DNA from 3 places in the Promicromonospora aerolata genome. Region 1 is predicted to be linked to each of the others. Evidence: riboswitches for the same ligand, from Rfam matches in the RefSeq annotation. Region 1 holds a riboswitch; each other region holds the start of a gene.
What was found. Region 1 has a riboswitch for thiamine pyrophosphate ahead of thiC (phosphomethylpyrimidine synthase ThiC). Riboswitches for the same ligand answer to the same signal wherever they lie in the genome.
Positions count from the first base shown of each region.

Region 2: linked by a shared signal. The riboswitch ahead of thiO (glycine oxidase ThiO) and the one ahead of thiC (phosphomethylpyrimidine synthase ThiC) in region 1 are both predicted to bind thiamine pyrophosphate.
Region 3: linked by a shared signal. The riboswitch ahead of ACFSL2_RS18895 (thiamine ABC transporter substrate-binding protein) and the one ahead of thiC (phosphomethylpyrimidine synthase ThiC) in region 1 are both predicted to bind thiamine pyrophosphate.

Region 1 covers NZ_JBHUHF010000001.1:3,066,624-3,073,730, forward strand. Annotated here, with positions in the region: gene ACFSL2_RS13745 (UDP-N-acetylmuramate dehydrogenase) at 1-387, opposite strand, end outside; gene ACFSL2_RS13750 (MFS transporter) at 566-1,816, opposite strand; gene ACFSL2_RS13755 (LacI family DNA-binding transcriptional regulator) at 1,928-3,070, shown strand; gene thiC (phosphomethylpyrimidine synthase ThiC) at 3,148-4,947, opposite strand; TPP riboswitch at 4,942-5,047, opposite strand; gene ACFSL2_RS13765 (C39 family peptidase) at 5,175-6,521, shown strand; gene ACFSL2_RS13770 (ABC transporter ATP-binding protein) at 6,696-7,107, shown strand, end outside.
Region 2 covers NZ_JBHUHF010000001.1:594,388-601,494, reverse strand. Annotated here, with positions in the region: gene ACFSL2_RS02650 (DUF4383 domain-containing protein) at 1-18, opposite strand, end outside; gene ACFSL2_RS02645 (four-helix bundle copper-binding protein) at 145-546, opposite strand; gene ACFSL2_RS02640 (hypothetical protein) at 846-1,598, shown strand; partial or broken gene ACFSL2_RS02635 (ThiF family adenylyltransferase) at 1,617-2,812, opposite strand; partial or broken gene ACFSL2_RS02630 (thiazole synthase) at 2,809-3,629, opposite strand; gene thiS (sulfur carrier protein ThiS) at 3,632-3,895, opposite strand; gene thiO (glycine oxidase ThiO) at 3,892-5,082, opposite strand; TPP riboswitch at 5,084-5,186, opposite strand; gene thiE (thiamine phosphate synthase) at 5,265-5,912, shown strand; gene ACFSL2_RS02610 (CARDB domain-containing protein) at 5,997-7,107, opposite strand, start outside.
Region 3 covers NZ_JBHUHF010000001.1:4,241,660-4,248,766, reverse strand. Annotated here, with positions in the region: gene ACFSL2_RS18905 (ABC transporter ATP-binding protein) at 1-632, opposite strand, end outside; gene ACFSL2_RS18900 (ABC transporter permease) at 632-2,338, opposite strand; gene ACFSL2_RS18895 (thiamine ABC transporter substrate-binding protein) at 2,314-3,399, opposite strand; TPP riboswitch at 3,394-3,498, opposite strand; gene ACFSL2_RS18890 (DUF4235 domain-containing protein) at 3,536-3,817, shown strand; gene ACFSL2_RS18885 (PAS and ANTAR domain-containing protein) at 3,844-4,620, opposite strand; gene ACFSL2_RS18880 (FAD-dependent oxidoreductase) at 4,805-6,235, shown strand; gene ACFSL2_RS18875 (carbamoyltransferase family protein) at 6,379-7,107, shown strand, end outside.

The sequences.
Region 1 (7,107 bases):
CGTGCCGGGGATGCCGGACAACGACTCGACACCGACCCAGCCCTCGGAGACGGCGCGCTCGACCAGCTCGTCCCAGTTCTGCCCGGCCGGGGCGCTCACGACGGCGCCACCGCAGGAGTCGTTCGACTCGACGGTGATCCCGCTGCGGCTGTCCCGCACGACCACGCCGTCGAAACCTTCGTCAGCCACCAGCAGGTTGGAACCGCCGCCCACGACGAGCAGCGGCACACCGCCGTCGTCGGCCGCGCTCACCGCCTCGATCAGGGCAGCCTCGTCCTCGGCCTCGACGAATGAGGCTGCCGGGCCACCCACGCGGAGTGTGGTGAGGTCGGCGAGGCTGGGGGCCACCGCTTGCGCCTGGACGGTGTCTGCCGGGTATGGGCTCACCGTGCAAGCCTATCTACCTGTCGCGTGGGATTTGTGCACATCTTCGACATGACGTGGGTGATGTCTGCCATTTGTGGAACCTTTCGGTGCCCACGAACGTGTGCACTGCTCGACCTCTCGGCCCGGGCGCTGGTCCCCGCCGATGCCGCCGCCTGCACCACCTCTTCACACCCACTCGTCACCGCGGCTGCTGCACCCCGGCGGCGGTCGGCAACGGCCGCAGGGACCGCGCCACGATCAGCCCCAGCGCCATCGGCACCAGCAGCACGAGCACCGCCAGGCGGTAGCCGGTCGCCTGCGCGACGAACCCGATCAGCGGCGGGCCGACGAAGAACGCCGTGTAGGCGATCGTCGAGACGGCCGCCACCCGCATCGCGGCACGCCGCGGCTCGTCCGACGCCGCGCTCATCCCCATCGGGAAGCCCATCGCCGCGCCGAGGCCCCACAGGCCCACCCCGACCAGGGCCAGCCACAGGACGGGCACCAGCGAGAACGTCAGCACGCCGACGAACGCCAGCAGCGCCGACAGCACCAGCACCGGCACGCGCCCGAACCGGTCGATGGCGCGGGTCCCGGCGAGCCGGGCCGTCGTCATGGCGGTGAGGAAGACCGCCAGGCCCACCGCACCCATCCCGTCGGACGTGCCGAAGCCGTCCACGACGGCAAGGCTCACCCAGTCGTTGGCGACACCCTCGGTGAGGGCCGCGGCGAGCACGACCAGCCCGATGGCGAGCGTGCGCGGTTCCCGCCAGGCGGCGATCAGCCCCGCGATGCCCGACGTCGGCGGCGTCACTGCTCCCGGGTCGGCGCCGTCCGCGCTGCCCGCCTCCGCGACGGGGACGCCATGGGGCACGGCCGCGGAGACGACGCTCGGCGAGAAGTAGCGCACGGCGATCAGCACCGACACGAGGGCCAGGCCGCCCGCCGCCACGATGTGCCAGACCACCTCCACCCCGAGGGTGGCCACCAGAGCACCGAGGCCGGCGCCGAGCACCGTGCCGAACGAGAACCCGGCGTGGAACACCGGCATCACCGCGCGGCCGAGCCGCTGTTCCACGGCTGCGCCCTCGAGGTTCATCGCGGCGTCCCAGACTCCGGCACCCACACCGAACAGGATCAGGCCGAGCCGCACGGCGAGGTGCTCGTCCGTGACGACGCCGTACCCTGCGACAGCCAGTCCGATCACGAGGACGCCCGCGAAGGCGACCACCGTCCGTGCGGTACCGAACCGCTCGGCGACCAGCCCCGAGAGCGGGATCGCGGCGACCGAGCCGAGGGATCCGGTCAGGAGCAGCAGACCCATCTCCTGCTCGGAGAAGGACAGGCCGTCCCGGACCGCCGGAAGACGCGACGCCCAGCTCGCGAACGCGAACCCACTGGCAGCGAAGACGACGAAGACCGCGCGAGCGGCGGCGTGTGCAGTAGGCACGGAACTCCTTGGTGCGATTGAATCTCCCGACCGTAAGCCACAACCTGGGAACAGCCCAGCAGATTCCGCAGGTACTGCACCGCCGGCGCCGATCGAGAGAAGGAACCCGCGATGAACCGCCAGACCGTACGACCGACCCTCGCGAAGGTCGCCGAGCTGGCGGGTGTCTCGGTCTCCACCGCGTCGCTCGCGTTCTCCGGTGCGGGCCCCATCACCCCGGAGACCCGGGAGAAGGTGCTGGCCGCGGCCCGCGAGCTCGAGTACTCCGGCCCCAACCCGCTGGGCCGGCAGCTGCGGTCGGGACGCTCCGGGATCGTCGGCGTGGTGATCGGGGACCAGCTGGGCCGGTCGTTCCGAGACCCGGTCTCTACCCAGGTGCTGCACGGGCTGGTCTCCGCGATCGGCGAGCAAGGGCTCGGCGTGCTGCTCGTGCCCGGTATGCCGCAGGGCACCACGGCGCACTCCGTGGGGCTCGCCGCCGAGGCCGGGCTGCCGCCCGCCGTCGACCCCCTCGTGGAGGCCGCCGCGATGGACGTCGCGGTGCTCGTGTGGGGCACCCTGGAGGACGACCCGACCCTCACCGCCCTGCAGCGCCGTGGCGTCCCGGTCGTGATCGGCGAGGGCCAGCACGTGCCGGGCGTCCCCGTGGTCAGCGTCGACGACCGCCGGGGTGCCGCCGAGGCCGTCCAGCACCTGGTGGAGCTCGGCCACACGCGGATCGCCGAGATCGCGCTGCCGTTCGGCCGGGACGAGCGCGCGGGTCTCGTCGACGCCGACCGGCTCGCCTCCGTGGAGCGCACGCCCACCCGCAACCGGCTGGCCGGCGTGCGGGACGTCATCGAGCCGGTCATGTCCTGGGAGACGCCCGCCTCGCTCGTGGAGCACGGGCGCGACGCCGCCACCGAGATCCTGTCCGAGTGGGCTCCCGCCCGGGACCGTCCGACGGCGATCATCGCGCACTCCGACCTGCTCGCCGCGGGCGCCGTGATCGCGGCCCGGGAGCTCGGCCTCCGCGTGCCCGAGGACGTGTCCGTGGCCGGGTTCGACGGGCTGGACCTGCCCTGGCTCTCCCCCGATCTGCTCACCAGCGTGCACCAGCCGCTCGTCGAGAAGGGGCGGGCGCTCGGCCTGGCCGTCATCGCCCTGCTCGCCGGTGAGGAGCCGGAGTCGGTGGTGCTCCCCGTGAGCCTGGTGGAAGGAACGACGACGGGCCCGGTCCCGGACCTGAGCGCTCTCCCTGACCCCCTGCGTTGAGTGCGGGCCATCTGCGGATCTGCGCCTGCTGATCCCGCAGACAGCCCGCACTCAACGCAGGGTCGGTGGTGGCGTGGTCAGGGGCGGAGAGTGGGGGCCGGGAGGTAGACCTCGGCGCCCGCGGCGCGGAACTCCGCCGACTTCTTGGCCATGCCCTCCGCCTGAGCTGCCGCCGCGTCCGCGAGCGCCGCCTGGTTCTGTGCCCCGCCGAACTCATCGCGGATGTCCTGCGAGATCCGCATCGAGCAGAACTTGGGCCCGCACATCGAGCAGAAGTGCGCGGTCTTCGCGGCCTCGGCGGGCAGCGTCTCGTCGTGGTATGCCTCGGCGAGCTCGGGGTCGAGCGAGAGGTTGAACTGGTCCCGCCAGCGGAACTCGAAGCGGGCCTTGGACAGGGCGTCGTCGCGGTCACGGGCACCGGGGTGCCCCTTGGCGACGTCGGCTGCGTGCGCCGCGATCTTGTAGGTGACCACGCCGGTGCGCACGTCGTCCCGGTCCGGCAGGCCCAGGTGCTCCTTGGGCGTGACGTAGCAGAGCATCGCGGTGCCGTACCGGGCGATCTCGGTGGCGCCGATGGCCGAGGTGATGTGGTCGTACCCGGGCGCGATGTCGGTCACGAGCGGGCCGAGCGTGTAGAACGGCGCCCCGTCGCAGAGCTCCTGCTGCCGCTCCACGTTCTCGCGCACCAGGTGGAAGGGGACGTGTCCGGGTCCTTCGACCATGACCTGGACGTCGTGCTCCCAGGCGCGCTTCGTCAGCTCGGCGAGCGTGTCGAGCTCGGCGAACTGGGCCTCGTCGTTCGCGTCGGCGAGCGATCCCGGGCGCAGCCCGTCGCCCAGGGAGAACGCGACGTCGTAGGCCGCGAAGATCTCGCAGAGCTCGTCGAAGTGGGTGTAGAGGAAGTTCTCCTGGTGGTGGGCCAGGCACCAGCCGGCGAGGATCGACCCGCCGCGCGAGACGATGCCGGTGACGCGGTCCGCGGTGAGGGGCACGTACCGCAGCAGCACGCCGGCATGCACGGTCATGTAGTCGACGCCCTGCTCGCACTGCTCGATCACGGTGTCCCGGTAGACCTCCCAGGTCAGCGCGCTCGCGTCGCCGTTCACCTTCTCCAGGGCCTGGTAGATCGGCACCGTGCCGATCGGCACCGGCGAGTTCCGCAGGAGCCATTCCCGGGTGGTGTGGATGTCGTCACCGGTGGACAGGTCCATGACGGTGTCGGCGCCCCACTTGGTGGCCCACTCGAGCTTTTCCACCTCCTCCGCGATAGAGCTGTGGACGGCGGAGTTGCCGATGTTCGCGTTGACCTTCACCAGGAACGCCCGGCCGATGATCATCGGCTCCGACTCCGGGTGGTTCACGTTGTTCGGGATGATCGCCCGGCCGGCGGCCACCTCGCTGCGCACCAGCTCGACGTCGCAGCCCTCGCGCACCGCGACGAACCGCATCTCCGGCGTGATCACGCCCTGGCGCGCGTAGTGCATCTGGGTGACGGTCCGGCCGGGGACGGCCCGGCGCGGCCGACGTCGTTCGCCCTGCCATTCCTGAGAGGCGGCACCCCGGCGGACGGCGCCGCGGCCGTCGTCCGTCAGGTCACGACGGCGACCGTCGTACTCCTTCGTGTCCCCCCGGGCCACGACCCAGGGTTCTCGGGCCGGCCGCAGCCCGCGCACCGGGTCGGAGCCCGGTCCCTGCGTGCGGTAGACCCGCACTGGCTCGTTCGGGGTGCCGTCGGGCGACGGCGCCAGCGTGATCTCGGTGACCGGCACCCGCAGGCCGGCGTCGTCGTGCTGCGGGTGGTGCTCGGCGTCGTGCGCCGTGTCCCGCGCGGTGTCGTACTCGTACGCGAGCATGCGGGACTGGGTGTTCTCCATCATGAGACTCCTGCTTCCTACGCCGGTGTTAACCGGACAGGTTCAACGGTCCCGGGCCGTCCAGCCCGATCTCAGCCCCTGCGCGAGGCACCCGTGGGATCGCGACGACGTTAGCACCCGACGGCGGCTCGATCACCTGCGGGTAAACCCTTCTGTCCCGGCCGCGGTTCTGGTAAGGAAGGTCAACGGCTCGCTCCACCCAGTAGTGGGCCCGGGACATGGAGGCAGGCATGTCGAACCGAAGAGAGCTGCGAACGAGGGCGTTCGCGCTGGCAGCGACAGGAGCGCTCGTGGTGCAAGCAGGAATCGTGGCGAGTGCGGTGCCGGCGACGGGCGCGCCCGAGGCAGGCACGACGGCGTCGGACAACCAGATCACGCTGACCACCTGGGACGGGTATGGCGAGCTGCGCGCGGGCAGCTCCGTGAACCTGCGGCCGGGTGCCAAGGGCGGGCTCGTGCTGCGGAGCGCGGGCGACACCGTGGAGTACACCGACCCGTTCGGTGACGGCACCCCCGTCACCTACGAGACGGGCAGGTGGACGTCGCCGGTGGTCGAGACGGAGTACCCGATCGACGAGTCCGTGAGCTCGTGGAACGCCGTCACGCCCACGGGCACCTGGGTGGAGATCGAGTTCCGCGGCCGCAAGGCCGACGGCACGTGGACCAAGTGGTTCGTGATGAGCCGCTGGGCGTCGGGCGACGAGTTCGCACCCGCCGACGGCAGCGTCGGCGACATCCACCGCACGTCCGTGAACGGCCAGACCGACGCCGACGCGTACCTCTTCACGGACACCTACGTCGCGAAGTCCGGCCACGAGCCGAACGCGTTCCAGACCCGGGCCACGCTGTACCGGCCGGAGGGCACCCGGGTCTCCCCGCGGCTGGACACGGTGAGCACGATGACCAACGAGTACCTGCCCGACTCGCACTACTCGGGCACGACCGACTTCACGCTCGGGCGCGCGGTCGAGCTCGACGTGCCGCGGTACAGCCAGAACATCCACCGCGGCGAGTACCCCGAGTTCGGCGGTGGCGGTCAGGTGTGGTGCTCGCCGACGTCGTCCACGATGGTGCTCTACTCCTACGGACTCGAGGTCCCGGCCGAGGAGCTGGAGGGCATCGAGGCGCCGAACGGTGACCCGCAGGTCGACTACGCCGCCATGCACACCTGGGACTACGCGTACGAGGGCGCCGGCAACTGGCCCTTCAACGCGGCGTACGCGAGCACGTTCGGCCTGGAGTCGTTCGTGACCCGGCTGCGCTCCCTCGCGGAGGCCGAGAAGTTCATCGAGGCCGGGATCCCGCTCATCCTCTCGATCAACTTCGAGGAGGCAGAGATGCCGGAGGCCGGATACGGCACCAACGGGCACATCGTCACGCTGGTCGGGTTCACCGCTGACGGCGACCCCGTCATCAACGACCCGAACAAGGCGAGCAACGAGGCGGTGCGTTCGGTGTACACGCGGGAGAACTTCGAACGTGTCTGGCAGACCTCGACCGACGGCATCACGTACGTCTACCACCCGAGGGACGTCAAGCTGCCGCGCAACCTCCCGGGGGTCACCGCGAACTGGTGATGGCGTAGGCGCCGGTCGTACTTCCGTTGGTCGAGCTTGCCGAGGCCTGGCCTCGACAAGCTCGACCCCGACGAGAGCACGAGTTCAACCCAGGGGTGGCATCGCCGCACCAGGACGGCTCCGTAGCGTCGACGCAAGTCGTTCGCAGACCGGAGGTCGTCGATGGGTATTCAGGTGCAGTCACTGGGAAAGCGGTACGGGCGCACCTGGGCGGTGCGTGACCTGTCGTTCGAGGTACGGCCGGGCAAGGTGACCGGGTTCCTCGGGCCGAACGGGGCGGGCAAGTCCACGACCATGCGCTCGATCGTGGGCCTCGACCGGCCCACCCGCGGCGGGGCACTGATCGACGGAACGCGGTACGCCAAGCTGAGTGCTCCGCTGCGCGAGGTCGGGACCCTGCTCGACGCGACGTCCGCGCACCGGTCCCGCCGCGCCGTCGACCATCTGCGCACGGTTGCCGCGACGCACGGTTTCTCCCGGGCAAGAATCGACGAGGTGCTCGAGCTGACCGGGCTCGAGAGTGCCGCCCGGCTCAAGGCGGGGAAGTTCTCCCTCGGGATGAGCCAGCGCCTCGGCATCGCCGTCG
Region 2 (7,107 bases), 2.5 Mb from region 1:
GGACGTGGACTGAGTCATGGTGTTCTTCCGTTCTGTGTCGTTGCGTGGACCAGCGCCCCGCGGGGCGAGCAGGTTCGCTCGGTGCCCGCACGGCTCATACGGATGGTTCGGAACCGGGGCGCGACCGGATGGGCTGCTCCGAGGTCAGCTCATGGTGTCCAGCAGCTTTCGGCAGGCGGCCTCGCAGGAGCGGCAGGCCTCGGCACACACCCGGCAGTGCTCGTGGCTGCTCGCGTGCTGGTCGCACTCGTCGCCGCAGGCCTTGCACGCGGCGATGCAGGCCTCCAGCACGGTCCGGCTGATGTTCGCGTCGTAGCCGGTGTGCCGCGACAGGACGCGAGCCGTGCCGTCGCAGACGTCCGCGCAGTCCAGGTTGCTGCGGACGCACTTGCGCAGGTCGGCCACGGCGTCCTCGCTGAGGCAGGCGTCGGCACAGGCCGTACAGGCCTGGGAGCACTCGACGATCGTCTCGATCGCACGAGCCAGCAGCGTGCGGTCCAGGTTCATGGACTTCGGGTAGGTCTGCAGCATCTCTTCGGTCTTCATGACTCTCCCTGGGGTGGGTACCCGGACAGCGCCGTCGGCCCGACGGGGCCACGCCGCCGATGACCGTTCCACGCTAGGAATGGCCCCAGCCACTCGCAATCGTCGGCCCCACCGGCGGCGCTCGTCGCCCGCACCACGACGTCGCGCTCCCCCGTCCGATACGATCGGGACCGCGAACAGCCGCTCACCTTCGAGACCCCCCGGGGACGCGGCAACACGAGATCCCACTCCTGTGGCGTCCGGCGCAGAGCCCCTGACCTTGAGCACGGGCCACACAGGTGCGGCTGAGAGGTACCGAGATGAGCACGGCTGACGCCGAGACCGCCCGATCCTGGCTTGCGCGGGCGAAGGTTCGCCAGATCGACGAGCTGACGTGGGTGGACGACGACCTCGGCTCCGAGCTGAGTGCCAACGACGTCGCACTCGACTACTCGAGCTGGGTGTTCGACGACGACCTCGAGGTCGGCGAGCGGTTCCGCGTCGCGTTCGGCCTGATCGATCTGCTCGACGAGTTCTGGACCACGCAGGAGATGCACTTCCCGTACTGCGGCAGCTCCCGCGAGCAGCCGCCGCCGGAGCTCTGGGACGGGTACCGGGTCCGTCTGGAGGCACCGGACGTCAGCGAGCAGATCACGCAGTCGCTCTGGTACACGTGGTTCGAGTGCATCGACACCTCGGAGGAGGCGTTCGTGGCCCTGCTCGGCCAGGAGGTGCCGCTGCTGGACGCGGGCACGGTGACCGACGAGGGGTTCCTCCGCCGGGCGGGCCGGGTCCTGCGGGCCTCCGGTCCGGTCCGCTGGGACGTGAAGCTTCCGACCTACTCGGCGGCCTCGTCGATCGAGGCGCTCCGGCCGGCGGTGTTCCGCGGCCTGCTGCGCAGCTACCACGACTACTTCGGCGACCTCGAGCCCGGCCCCGCCCTGAAGATCCTCGACGGCCTCGACCTCCCCCCGGACACCGAGCACCTCACGGAGCTGCGCACCGTGCTCGCCGCCGGGCACTCGAGCCACGTCGCGAGCCCGGAGGCGTGGGCCGCGGCGCAGCGGCCCTGACCTCTCAGCAGGCGGGCATCAGTAGGTAGGCATCGCCGGGTCCACCTCGCGCGCCCAGGCCAGGATGCCGCCCGCGACCGACCGCGCGTCGAGCCCCGCGTCGCGCAGCCGCCGCGCCACGCCGGCGGACCGGGCGCCCGACTTGCACAGCACGTGCACCGGGCGGCCCGCCGCCCAGCCGGCGACGTCGTCCACCACCGTCGTCGCGTCCTCCCCGGCGAAGGCGCCCGAGGGAACGAACCGGGCCTCCGGCAGGGCGGCGAGCTCGACCTCCCACGGCTCCCGCACGTCGAGCACCACCGGCCCGGAGCCGTCGGCGCGGAGCTCGGCCAGCTCCCGTACCGAGACCGCCGCGCCGTCCGACGGCGGCAGCCCGCAGAGCACCGCGTACGGGTCCGCGTCGCCGTCGCCGGCCAGCAGCGCCGTGACGGGTTCCCGGGCCGGATCCCGCCGGACGGTGAGCCGGCGCCACGTGAGGGCCAGCGCGTCGTACGTCGCGAGCCGCCCGAGCAGGTTCTCCCCCGCCCCGGTGATGAGCTTGATCGCCTCGGTCGCCATGACCGAGCCGAGGGTGCCGCACATCGCGCCGAGCACGCCTCCGGCCGCGCAGTCCGGCGAGGCGCCGGCGGGGGCGGGTCCGGGAACACGTCCCGGTAGGTCACACCCTCGGTCCCCTCCGGTGGCGCACCCCAGAACGTGGCGACCTGTCCGGTGAACCGGTAGATCGCGCCCCAGACGCACGGCAGCCCCAGCACCTCGGCGGCGTCCGACACGAGGTAGCGGGTGGCGAAGGCGTCGGTACCGTCCAGCACCAGGTCGTAGCCCGACAGCACACCGAGCGCGTTGGCCGTCGTCAGGCGCTCGCGGTGCTCGACCACCTCGACGTGCGGGTTGACCTCCGCGAGCGCCGCCCGCGCCGACGCCGTCTTGGCCAGACCCACGTCGGAGGTGCCGTGGATCACCTGGCGCTGGAGGTTGGAGGTCTCGACGACGTCGTCGTCCACGATGCCCAGCGTGCCCACCCCCGCGGCGGCGAGGTAGAGCAGGGCGGGGCTGCCCAGGCCGCCGGCGCCCACGACCAGCACGCGGGCGTTCGCCAGCCGGCGCTGCCCGGCCGGACCCACGCCGGGCAGCACGAGATGCCGGGCGTACCGGGCGAGCTCGTCGCGGCCGAGCTCCCGGCCGGTCCCGACCAGTGGGGGCAGCGTGGTCACAGCGCCAGGTCCAGGTTGTCGCCGACGTGCACCAGGCCGTCGGCCGGGGACGACGCGAGCGCCCGCTCCCGGCGCGGGGGGCGTCCGGCGTGTGCGGCGTCGTGCCCGGCCTCCACGGCGAGCCGCATGGCACGGGCCATGCGCACCGGGTCGGCGGCGCGGGTGACGGCGGTGGCGAGCAGCACGCCGTCGCACCCGAGCTCCATGGCCAGTGCGGCGTCCGACGCCGTGCCGATGCCCGCGTCCAGGATCACCGGGACGGAGGAGGCGGCGGCGATCGCCTCGATGTTGCGCGGGTTGGCGATGCCGAGCCCCGAGCCGATGGGCGATCCCAGGGGCATGACCGCCGCACAGCCCACGTCCTGCAGGCGGCGGGCGACGATCGGGTCGTCGTTCGTGTACGGCAGGACGGTGAAGCCGTCGTCGACCAGGGCCTTGGCCGCCTCGACCAGGCCGATCGCGTCGGGCAGCAGCGTCACGTCGTCGGCGATGACCTCCAGCTTGATCCAGTCGGTCTCGCACGCCTCGCGAGCGAGCTGCGCGGTGAGCACCGCCTCGCGCACGGAGAAGCAGCCCGCGGTGTTCGGCAGGGCGCGGATGCCGAGGCGCGCAAGCAGCCCCAGACGGAGGGGTCGCCGGTGCGCGCCGGGTCGTCCGAGGGTCTGGGGCGGGACACCCGGCGCATCGCGACGGTGGTCAGCTCGGTGCCCGACGCCACGAGGGCGTCCTCGAGGGCGAGCAGGCTCGCCGCTCCCCCGGTGCCCATGACGAGGCGCGAGCCAAGGGCCGTGCCCGCGATGGTGAGTGGTGTCTCCATGCTCAGCCTCCCTGGACTGCGGTGACGACCTCGACGCGGTCGCCGGGCCGGACGAGCGTGGTGCCCCACGCGCCGCGCGGCACGACGGCGTCGTCCAGCGCGACGGCGACGCCCTGCGGCGCGCCGTCGACCACGAGGTCGGGCAGGAGCCGGGCGACCAGGTCGACGATGGGCAGCGGGCCGTCGAGCGGGTACGGCTCGCCGTTGACGACGGCGGTGCCGGTCGCCTCGGGGTGCGGGTGCTGCGTGGACGGAGCCGTGGTCATGCTGTGCCTCCTCGAGTCGTGCTGTAAACATCGGCGAACCTGCGCGGGTCCGCGAACCGGGCCGTGGCCTCGACGGCCGCCAGGGCCTCGGTGCCGCCCGGTGCCGCACCCAGCGCCTCGTCGACGGCGGCCGCCGTCAGCGCCGTGAGCAGGATGCCGTTGCGGTGGTGTCCGGTGGCCAGGTAGAGACCGTCGGCCGCCCACCCCAGCAGCGGTGTGTTGTCGGGGCTGCCGGGCCGGGACCGGGTGGTGGTCTCCAGCAGCACGGCGTCGTCGAGGCCGGGCAGGAGCACGCGGGCGTCGCGCAGCAGGGCGAAGACGTCGCCGGCGCGCGTCAGGTGGTCGTCCTCGCGCTCGTCCGACGACGCCCCCACGACCACCTCGCGCCGCCCGTCGGGCCGCACCGCGCGGGGCGCCGCGTAGACGGGGCGCCCCTGGACGGTGCCGCGCACGACGACGGCGGGCGACCGGTCGGCGTCGGCGTCCAGGCGCAGCGTGGTGCCGGGCACCGGGCGCGTGGGCGCACCCGCGAACAGGGCGCCGCTCGCGTGGCCGGCGGCCAGGACCACCGTGCCGGCCGCGTACCTGGTCCCCGCCTCGTCGACCGCGCCGACGACCGCGCCGTCCGCCCAGGTCAGCGAGACCGCGGCGCGGCGGACGAGGCTCGCACGCGCCACCACGACGGCGGTGAGCGCGTCGTGCACCGCACGCGGGTCGACCTGGTGGTCGCGGGGCACCCAGGCCGCGCCCGCCAGCCGCTGCCCGACGGCGGGCTCGCGGCGCCGTGCCTCGTCGGGCGAGATCTCCGCCGAGCCGAGGTCCCACTCGCGGTGCAGGTCCAGCAGCCGGCGCAGCACGGCCAGGTCGTCGCCGTCGTAGGCCACGGCGAGCGTGCCGGTCGTCTCCAGCCCGACAGCGCCCGGCGGCAGCCCGGCGGCCCGTTCGAGCGCTTCGGCGAACGCCGGCCAGAGGGCGAGGGAGGCGGTGCCCAACCGGGCCAGGCCCTGTTCGCCGAAGCCCGCCTCCATGACGGGTGCGAGCATGCCGGCGGCGGCATGCGTGGCCCCGTCACCGGGCGCCGGGTCCAGGACGACGACGTTCGCGCCGGTCTCCAGCGCCCGCCAGGCGGCGGTCAGCCCGATGATGCCCCCGCCGATGACGAGGACGTCGCATCTTCGGCTGCTCACATGACTGCTCACGTGTTCTCCCTTCGCTGGCATGACCCAGATCAGGTTCGACGGTCGGCGCTCACGCCCTCTCAGCCCCGTGCGGGGCTCCCGTGCACCCGACAACCATAGCCCCGCCCACGGGGTGCCCCGACCGGGACGGGAGGCACGGCGGAGCGCGGTGTCTGTCTACACTCGCGCTCGTGGACCCCCGAACCCGACTCGCAGACGCCCGCCTGTACCTGTGCACGGACGCGCGCCAGGACACGGACGACCTCGAACCGTTCCTGCACGCGGCGCTGGAGGGTGGCGTCGACGTCGTCCAGCTCCGGGACAAGTCCCTGGACGCGGCCCGCGAGGTCGAGCTGCACGCGCTCGTCGCCCGGGTGGCCGCCGAGCACGGCGCCCTCTGGGCCGTCAACGACCGCGCCGACATCGCGGGACTGAGCGGTGCGCCGGTGGTGCACATGGGCCAGGACGACCTCCCGCCGCACGCCGTGCGGGCCCTGCTGGGCGACGAGCCGGTCCTCGGCCGCTCCACGCACACCCTGGACCAGGCGCTGGCCGCCGAGGCGGACCCGCGCGTCGACTACTTCTGCGTCGGCCCCCTGTGGGCCACACCGACCAAACCGGGCCGCGCCGCCGTCGGCCTCGACCTGCTGCGGGACGTCGCCGCCCGCGAGCCGGCCACACCCTGGTTCGCCATCGGCGGCATCGACGCCACCCGGCTCGACCAGGTGCTCGACGCCGGGGCGCGCCGCATCGTCGTCGTCCGTGCGATCACCCGGGCTTCCGACCCCCGCGCGGCCGCGGCCGCCCTACGCCGCCGGGTCACTGGTTCGACTCGATGAGATCGGTCGCTTGGGATGAGATCGGTCAATCAAGCGACCGATCTCATCCCAAGTGACCGAAGTCAACCTGGTCGTGGACAGCGCCTACTGGCCGGTGAACACGAACGGCGAGCCCGGCTCCTTCTCGATGTCCCCCTCAGCGGAGTTGGTGACAGTCACGTTCGACAGGATCGCGTTGCCGCGAGCGCCGGCCATCGCCAGGATGCCGGACCCGTTGTTGGACCGGTCGATCCGCACGTCCGTGATCCGCACGTCGGGGATGTTCCCGCCACCGTTCTTGAACTGGATGCCGTCGTACGTGGAGTCGACGATGTCCGTGTCCCGGATGGTGACGCCGACGATGTCGTGCGTCTGCGGGAAGATCGTGATCGCGCCGAACTCCTGGTCCTCGTTCCAGAAGGCCCCGCCGGTGCGATGGAGACCGTTGTTGGCGATGAGCGTCGTCCCCGAGAACGGCAGGGGGTCGTGGTCGGTCGCGAGCATGATGCCGGGGTAGTTCATCGTGTCGGAGATCAGGTTGTTCTCGATCGAGTTGTCGTAGCCGCCGTAGATCGCGATGCCGTTGGCGCGCCACGGGAGCTGCACGGTGTTGTTGCGGAACGCGTTGTCGTGCCCGATGTCGACGTTGCGGTCCTTGACGTAGGGGTTGGCCCAGACGGCGAGCGCGTCGTCGCCCGTGTTGCGGAACGTCGAGTTGAACACCGTCGAGTTGCGGGTGCCGTTGCTGAAGTTGATGCCGTCCGCGTAGGTGTTGCGGATGCGCATGCCGGAGAACTCGAGGCCGTCACCGGGGCCCCAGAGCTCCGGGATGTTCGAGTAGTCGCGTCCCACCCACACGCCGACGTTCGCGTGCTCGATCCACACGTCGCTGATCTTCGTGTTCTTGCCGAACCGGCCGTTGAGGCCCACGCCGCCCTCGGCGTTCCCGTCGCCCCCGCGGATGCGCCCGGAGCCGAAGATCGCGATGTCGGAGATCTGGACGTTGTCGTCGATGTCGAACCCGAAGTTGCCCTCGTGCGGGTGGTTGATCACGCCAGGCGCAAGGTGCGGCTCGATCAGGCTGTACAGCTGGGAGTGCCACATGCCCGCGCCGCGGATCGTGACGTCGCTGATGCCCACCTGGTTGTGCACGCCGCGGTCCAGCGGGTCGTCCGTGAGGATCTTCTTCTCCTGGCGCCACTGCCCCGCCGGGATC
Region 3 (7,107 bases), 1.2 Mb from region 1:
GCCACGGTGGCCGCCTCGGCGTGGTCGTGCGTGACGAACACCGCCGTCGTCCCGGTCTCGACGAGCGCCGCACGTACCTCGCCCGCGAGCCGCTCCCGGAGCTGGCGGTCGAGGGCGGACAGCGGCTCGTCCAGCAGGAGGAGACGGGGCTGCGGGGCCAGGGCCCGCGCCAGGGCCACGCGCTGCTGCTCGCCGCCGGACAAGGTGGGCACGGCCCGCCCCTCGTAGCCGGCCAGTCCCACGAGGTCGAGCAGCGTGGCCACCCGGGCGTCGCGCTCCGCCCGGGACAGCTCCTGGGTCTCCAGCCCGTAGGCGACGTTCCGCCGCACGTCGCGGTGCGGGAACAGCTGCCCCTCCTGGAACATCAGCCCGAACCGGCGCTTGTGCACCGGCAGCCCGGCCAGGTCCTCGCCGTCGTAGACGACACGGCCGCCCGACAGCGGCTCCAGACCCGCCACCGCGCGCAGCAGCGACGACTTGCCGCACCCGCTGGGGCCGAGCAGCGCGACGACCTCGCCGGGTGCGACGGTCAGCGACACGCGATCCACCGCGGTGACGCCGCCCGGGCCGCGGGCCGAGCCCGTCACGACCCCGTACCGCACGGTGACGTCCCGGATCTCCAGCCCGGCCATCAGAACTCCCCTCCGGCGCGTTCGTCGCGCAGCTGCTCCGCCACCATCATCACCGTCGCGGTCAGCACGGCGAGCACCACCGATGCCGCGAGCGCCATCCCGTAGTTCTCCGCGCCGGGCCGTCCGATGAGGCGGTAGATCACGACGGGCAGCGTGGCGCCGTCGGGCCGCGCCAGGAACGACGTCGCACCGAACTCCCCGAGCGACACCGCGAACGCGAACCCGGTGGCCAGCCCGACCGAGCGGAGGGCGATCGGCAGGTCCACCGTCCGCAGCACGCGACCCGGTCCGGAGCCGAGCACCGCGGCGACCTCACGCAGCCGAGGATCGATCGCCCGGAGCACGGGCAGCACGGTGCGTACGACGAGCGGTACGGCGACGACGGCCTGCGCCACGGGGACGAGCAGCCCGGAGGTCCGCAGGTCCACGCCGAGCACGGGTTGGTCCATGGTGATGAGGAACCCGAAACCGACGGTCACCGCGGACACGCCGAGCGGCAGCATGAACAGCCCGTCGAGCGTGCCGACGGCGCGGCGTGCGCCGGGGGAACGCGGCCGGCGCGAGACGACGAGCGCCACGAGCCCCCCGACGACCAGCGAGATCAGCGTGGCGGTCAGCGCGATCCGCAGCGAGGTCGCCGTGGCTTCCCAGACGGTCACCACCAGGGCGTTCCGTTCGCCCGTCGTCCCGAGGGCCACGTAGTTTCCCGGACCCCAGGATCCGTCCGGTTCCCGGAAGGACCGGGCGACCAGTCCGGCGAGCGGCAGCACCAGGAGCCCGACGACGATCGCGGCGCCCACCAGCGCCATCGTCACGTCCTGGGGGGACCGCCAGGACAGCCGCCGGGCCGAGCCGCGGGCGGACACGAGACGCAGGGCCGCCTCGCGACGCCGGCGTGCCCGGGCGGACAGGGCCAGAGCGCCCGAGATGACGACGAGCTGCATGATCGACAGCACCGAGGCGGACCGCAGGTCCAGGAACTGGGTGGTGCGGATCCAGATCTCGGTCTCGATGGTCCCGTACCGCACGCCGCCGAGCACCAGGACCACGCCGAACGCCGTGGCGCAGAACAGGAACACGACCGAGGCCGCCGACACGATCGCCGGTGCGAGCGAGGGCAGCGTCACGGTCCGGAACACCCGCACGGGCCCCGCACCGAGGGACGCGGCGGCCTGCTCGGTCCGCGGGTCGAGGCGCTCCCAGAGCCCGCCGACGGTGCGTACCACCACCGACACGTTGAAGAAGACGAGCGCGACGACGATCCCGGCCAGCGACTCCTCGAGGCCGAGGAACCCGAGGGTGCCGCCGGGTGCGAACAGGGTGCGGAACGCGACGCCGACCACGACGGCGGGCAGCACGAACGGTACGGTCACGAGCCCCCGCACCAGGCTGCGTCCGGGGAACGACCGCCGGTACAGCAGGTAGGCGAGCGGCAGACCCAGCAGGACGGAGAAGGCGGTGCCGAGCACCGCCTGGGTCAGCGTGAAGCGGACGAGCTGCCACGTGCGCGGCCGGAGGAGCACCTCGGTGAACCCGGTGAGGTCGAGCATGCCGTCGGGCAGGAAGCCGCGGACCACGAGCGCGATGACAGGCCAGGCGAAGAAGGTCCCGAGGAAGCCGAGCGGGACCGCGACCGCCACCGCCCAGAGGAGCGGTGCGGAGCCCGTGGTGCCGCGCCGGCTCAACCGAGCACTGTCTCGGTCCACCGCTCGATCCACTCGTCGCGGTGCTCGCTCACCTCGGTGGGCTCCACCTCGAACGGCGCGTCGGCCTGGGGCGCGAACTTCTTCCAGTCGGCAGGCAGCTGCACCGACGGGTCGGCCGGGTACATGTACATCGACTCGGGCAGTGCGGACTGGACGTCCTCGGTCAGCAGGAAGTCGACCAGCTCGCGCGCACCCTCGGGATTATCGGACCCGGTGAGCACGCCGGCGTACTCCACCTGCCGGAAGCACGTCTCCAGCAGAGCGCTGGTGGTCGACTCCGAGCCGTCCTCGCTCACCGTGAACGCGGGGGACGTCGCGTACGACAGCGCGAGCGGGCGCTCGCCGCCCTCCCCCGCACCCGAGAAGTCCACGTAGTACGCGTCCTCCCAGGAGTCGGCGACCTTGACGCCGTTGTCCACGAGCGACGTCCAGTAGCTCTCGAACCCGTCCTCGCCGAACGCGCCGATCGTCGCCAGCAGGAACGCGAGCCCGGGGGAGGACGTGGCCGGGTTGGTCACCACGAGCAGGTCGCGGTACTTCGGGTCCGCGAGGTCGTCCAGGGTCTTCGGCACCTCGAGGTCGGACTTCTCGAACCAGGCCTCGTCCGCGTTCACGCAGACGTCGCCCTGGTCGATCGGGGTGAGTGCCCCACCGAGCTGCTCGGCGCCGTCGGGCAGCCCCGTGGGTGTGTACTCCTCGACCACGTCGGCCTCCAGCGCACGGGAGGCGAAGGTGTTGTCGATGCCGAACACGGCGTCGCCGAGCGGGGCGTCCTGGGTGAGCACCAGCTGGTTCACCAGGGTTCCGGCGTCGCCCGCCGCGCTGACCTCGAGGGTCAGACCGGACTCCTGCTCGAACCGGTCGACGAGCTTCTCGTCGAGCGCCCAGGAGTCGTGGGTCACGAGGGTCACGGTGCCGGACGCGGACGGGTCGCCCGAACCGGTCTCGGAACCGCCGGACCCGGAGCTGCCGCACCCGGCGAGCAGGAGCGCCACGGCGAGCAGCCCGGCGACCGGTCCAGCATGGTGGGTGCCCGCGTGGGCACCGGAAAGACGCAACATCGTGCCTCGACTTCCTCCGCCGGTGTGACCCGGATCAGGTTCAAGGGTCTGCGGTTTTCCGCACTCTCAGCGCCGGGAGGCGCTCCCCTGTCGTTTCCAGGCAGCCTACTGGCCCATCGGGGGCTACGGTGTGAAGGTGGCCCAGATTGAGACGGAACAGACACTCGCCGAGAAGGTCGGCACTCTCGCCCTGACGCTCGCGGCCGGCTGGGTCGCGCAAAAGGCGGTCAGCATGATCTGGAAGGGCGTGACCGGCAACGACGCACCCAACAAGCCGGACGACCCGGAACTGGACCTGGTGCAGGCCACCGTGTTCGCGGCGGTCGCCGCCGGCACGGCGGTGTTCGCCAAGCGGCTGGCGGCGAAGGGCGCGTCGAAGGCCGCCCTGCGGATCGCCGCCCGCCGCTCAGCGCACTAGCCGGCCGGCCCAGGCCCGGATCCGGTTCAGCCGGCCACCTTGCGTGGCCGCCGGGTGAGCAACGGGTCGTGCCCGCGCGGTCGGCCCACGGGCTCGACACCGTCGAGCGCACGCGTCAGCGCTGCCTGCGTGATGCCGGGTTCCTCGGACTCGGCGTGCAGCCTGGTCATGACCTGGTCCGCCGCGAGGCGCAACGGGATGCTCACGCGGTTCGCGGCTTCGAGCAGCAGGTGACCGGCAGTCTCGTCGTCGACCCCGCGCACCGCCATGACGACCCCCTTGGCCTGCTCGATCACGGCCTGGCTCACGAACGCCCGGGTCACCACGCCCTCCGACCGGCGGGTCAGCGCCTCCTTCTGGACCGGTGTGGCGTCCACGACGTAACCGACCAGCTCCGGTGCCTGGTCCGGGCCACCACGCAGGCCCTGACCGATCACGACCACCGACCGCGTACGACCCTTGCGGTCCACGATGCGGTGGGAGCAGGCGAACGGCCGACCCTCCCGCATCGCCTCGGCGGCGGCCCGGACGATCCGGCTCCGGTCGTCCGGATGCTTGCGCGAGCGGAGCGCCTCGAGACAGGGCTCCACCTCGTGCCGCTTCCAACCGTGCATGGTGTAGATCTCGTCGGACCACCACCAGCTGCCCGACATCAGGTCGACGCGGAAGCGGCCGACCAGCAGATTGGTGCCGAGGCCCAGAGCATGTGCCAGATCCCCCGCCGAGAAGCTCGGGGACGGTGCTGGCGCATCGCCTCCGGAGCCGTCCACCACACTGAGCGCGGGCTGCTTGAAAGAGGACATCTCAACCTCCCAGATCCGGTGTGGACTGAGAGCCGCTTCATGACTCCGCGGCATCGATTGTAGAGCGGTTCTCCTCCTTCGACAGCCGGAGGGAGCAGTCGCGGCGCCGGCACGCTGCGAGTGCCCGCCCCTCGTGCCAGCCTGAAGTCGCCCGCAGCGACCGACCGGCACCCGGAGGTGCACCGTGAGCGAGACTCCCCACGACCAGGCGACGGAGCCGGACGCCACGGGCCCGAGCACGAGCACGGCGAGCCTCCTGGCCGCGGGCCCGCTGCGCACCGACGTCGCGGTGGTCGGCGCCGGGCTCACCGGCGTCGTCACGGCACAGCTGCTGGCCGACGGCGGGGCGAACGTCGTGGTGCTCGACGCCGGCACCGCGCGCACCACCACCACGGCTCGCTCGACCGGCAAGCTGTCGGTGCTGCAGGGCACGCGGCTCGCGCAGGTCGCCCGGTACGGGGACGACGTCGTCCGGGACTTCCTGGCGGCCGGGTTCGCCGGCCTCGGGTGGCTCCGCCGCGTCCTCGGCGACCTCGGCGTACCCGTCGACAACCGCGACGACCTCACGGTGGCGACCGCCCCCGAGGAGGTGGCCGACATCGACGCCGTGCTCGCCACCTGCGCACGCCAGAGCCTCGCGGCGCAGTGGGAGGAGGACCCGCCCTATCCCGCACGGACCTTCGGCGCCGTACGCCTGCCCGGGCAGGGCCAGGTGGACCCGCTGCGCATGCTCTCGGCGCTGCGCGCCCGTCTGCGGTCCCGCGGCGTTCCGATCCACGACGGCGTGCGGGTGCGGCAGGTACGCCGGCTCAGCTCCGGCGTCGCGCTCCGCACGACCCGTGGCACGGTGCTCGCCGACCGCGTGGTGCTGGCCACCGGCACCCCGCCCGGCCGCCTGGGCGGCCTCTTCCTCCGGCTGGAGGCCGGTCGCAGCCTGCTCACCACCTGGGACGTCGCGGATCCCGGAGCGCTGCCGCCCGGCTTCACCGAGACCATGTCGATCACGGCGGGCTCCCCCGTCCGCTCGCTGCGCATGGCAGGCGGCCTGCTCATGGTGGGCGGCGAGGGCTACACCGTCGGCAGGGAGCACCACCCCGACCGACGGCTCGCCGCCCTCGACGCGTGGACCCGTGCGCACCTGCCCGTCGGCGCGCCCCGGCACGCGTGGGCGGCCCAGGACTACAGCAGCGACACCGGCCTCCCGCTCGTCGGCCCCGCGATACCGGGCAACGACCGGGTGCTCGTCGCGACGGGCTACGCCAAGTGGGGACTCACCAGCGGCGCCGCGGCCGGGCTGGCGCTCGCCGGCCGCCTCCTCGACGACCCCGTCGAGTGGGGGCCGACGCTCGAGCCCTGGGCGCGCCCGGCCCGGCCGACCCCCCGCACGGCGGCGACCTTCGGCGAGCAGACCGCCGGCTGGGCCTGTGCCACCACCCGTCCCACGGGCGGGCGGCCGGGAACGGTGCACGTGTCCCGGATCTGCCCCCACCTCGGCGGCGTGGTGCGGTGGAACGACCAGGAGGAGTCCTGGGACTGCCCGGTGCACGGGTCCCGGTTCGCCGCGGACGGAACCCTGCTGGAAGGCCCCGCAACGGAGGACCTCGCACGGCGCTGACCAGCAGGTATGCCGTGCAGACGCCAGCGGTTCCGCCGAGAAGCGGTTCGAGATGCGAGTGCTTGTGCAGCCGGAGAACGTAGGAGAACCGGAAGAAGCCCGGTGACGACCCATCTGTGGAGGTCACTGTGCGAGTTCTCGGCGTGAACGCTCTCTTTCATGATCCGTCGGCCGCGCTCGTCGTGGACGGTCACGTCGTCGCCGCGGCCGAGGAGGAACGGTTCAGCCGGCGCAAGCACGGTAAGCGCCCCGTCCCGTTCGCTGCCTGGGAGCTACCGGAGCAGGCGATGCGGTGGTGCCTCGACGTCGGTGGGCTGACGCCCACGGACCTGGACGCGGTCGCGTACTCCTTCGACCCGGCGCTCGCCAAGCCGTCGGACGAGATGGGGCTGCCCGACCCGTGGGACTGGCTGCGGCAGCGGTACGCCGAACGAGCACCGCAGTTCATCGCCACCGCGCTCCCCGGGCTCGACCCGGCCACCGTACGGTTCGTGCCCCACGAGGTGGCCCACGCCGCATCGGCGGCGCTCGCCTCCCCGTACCGCACGTGCAGCGTCATGTCGCTCGACGGCCGCGGCGAGCGCTCGTCCTACCTCGCGGGCCGGTACACCGACGGGCGGCTGGAGGTGCTGGCGAGCCAGGAGCTGCCGCACTCCCTCGGCCTCGTGTACGAGTCCCTCACCGAGCACCTCGGCTTCCTGCGGTCCAGCGACGAGTACAAGGTGATGGCGCTCGCGTCGTACGGGAGCCCGCGGTTCCTGCCGGAGCTGCGCGAGGTGCTGCGGACCACGCCCGACGGCGGGTTCGCGGCCGAGGCCCCCGACTGGTCGCGCTGGACCCGGCCGGCCACGCCCGGCTCGCTGCAGGAACCC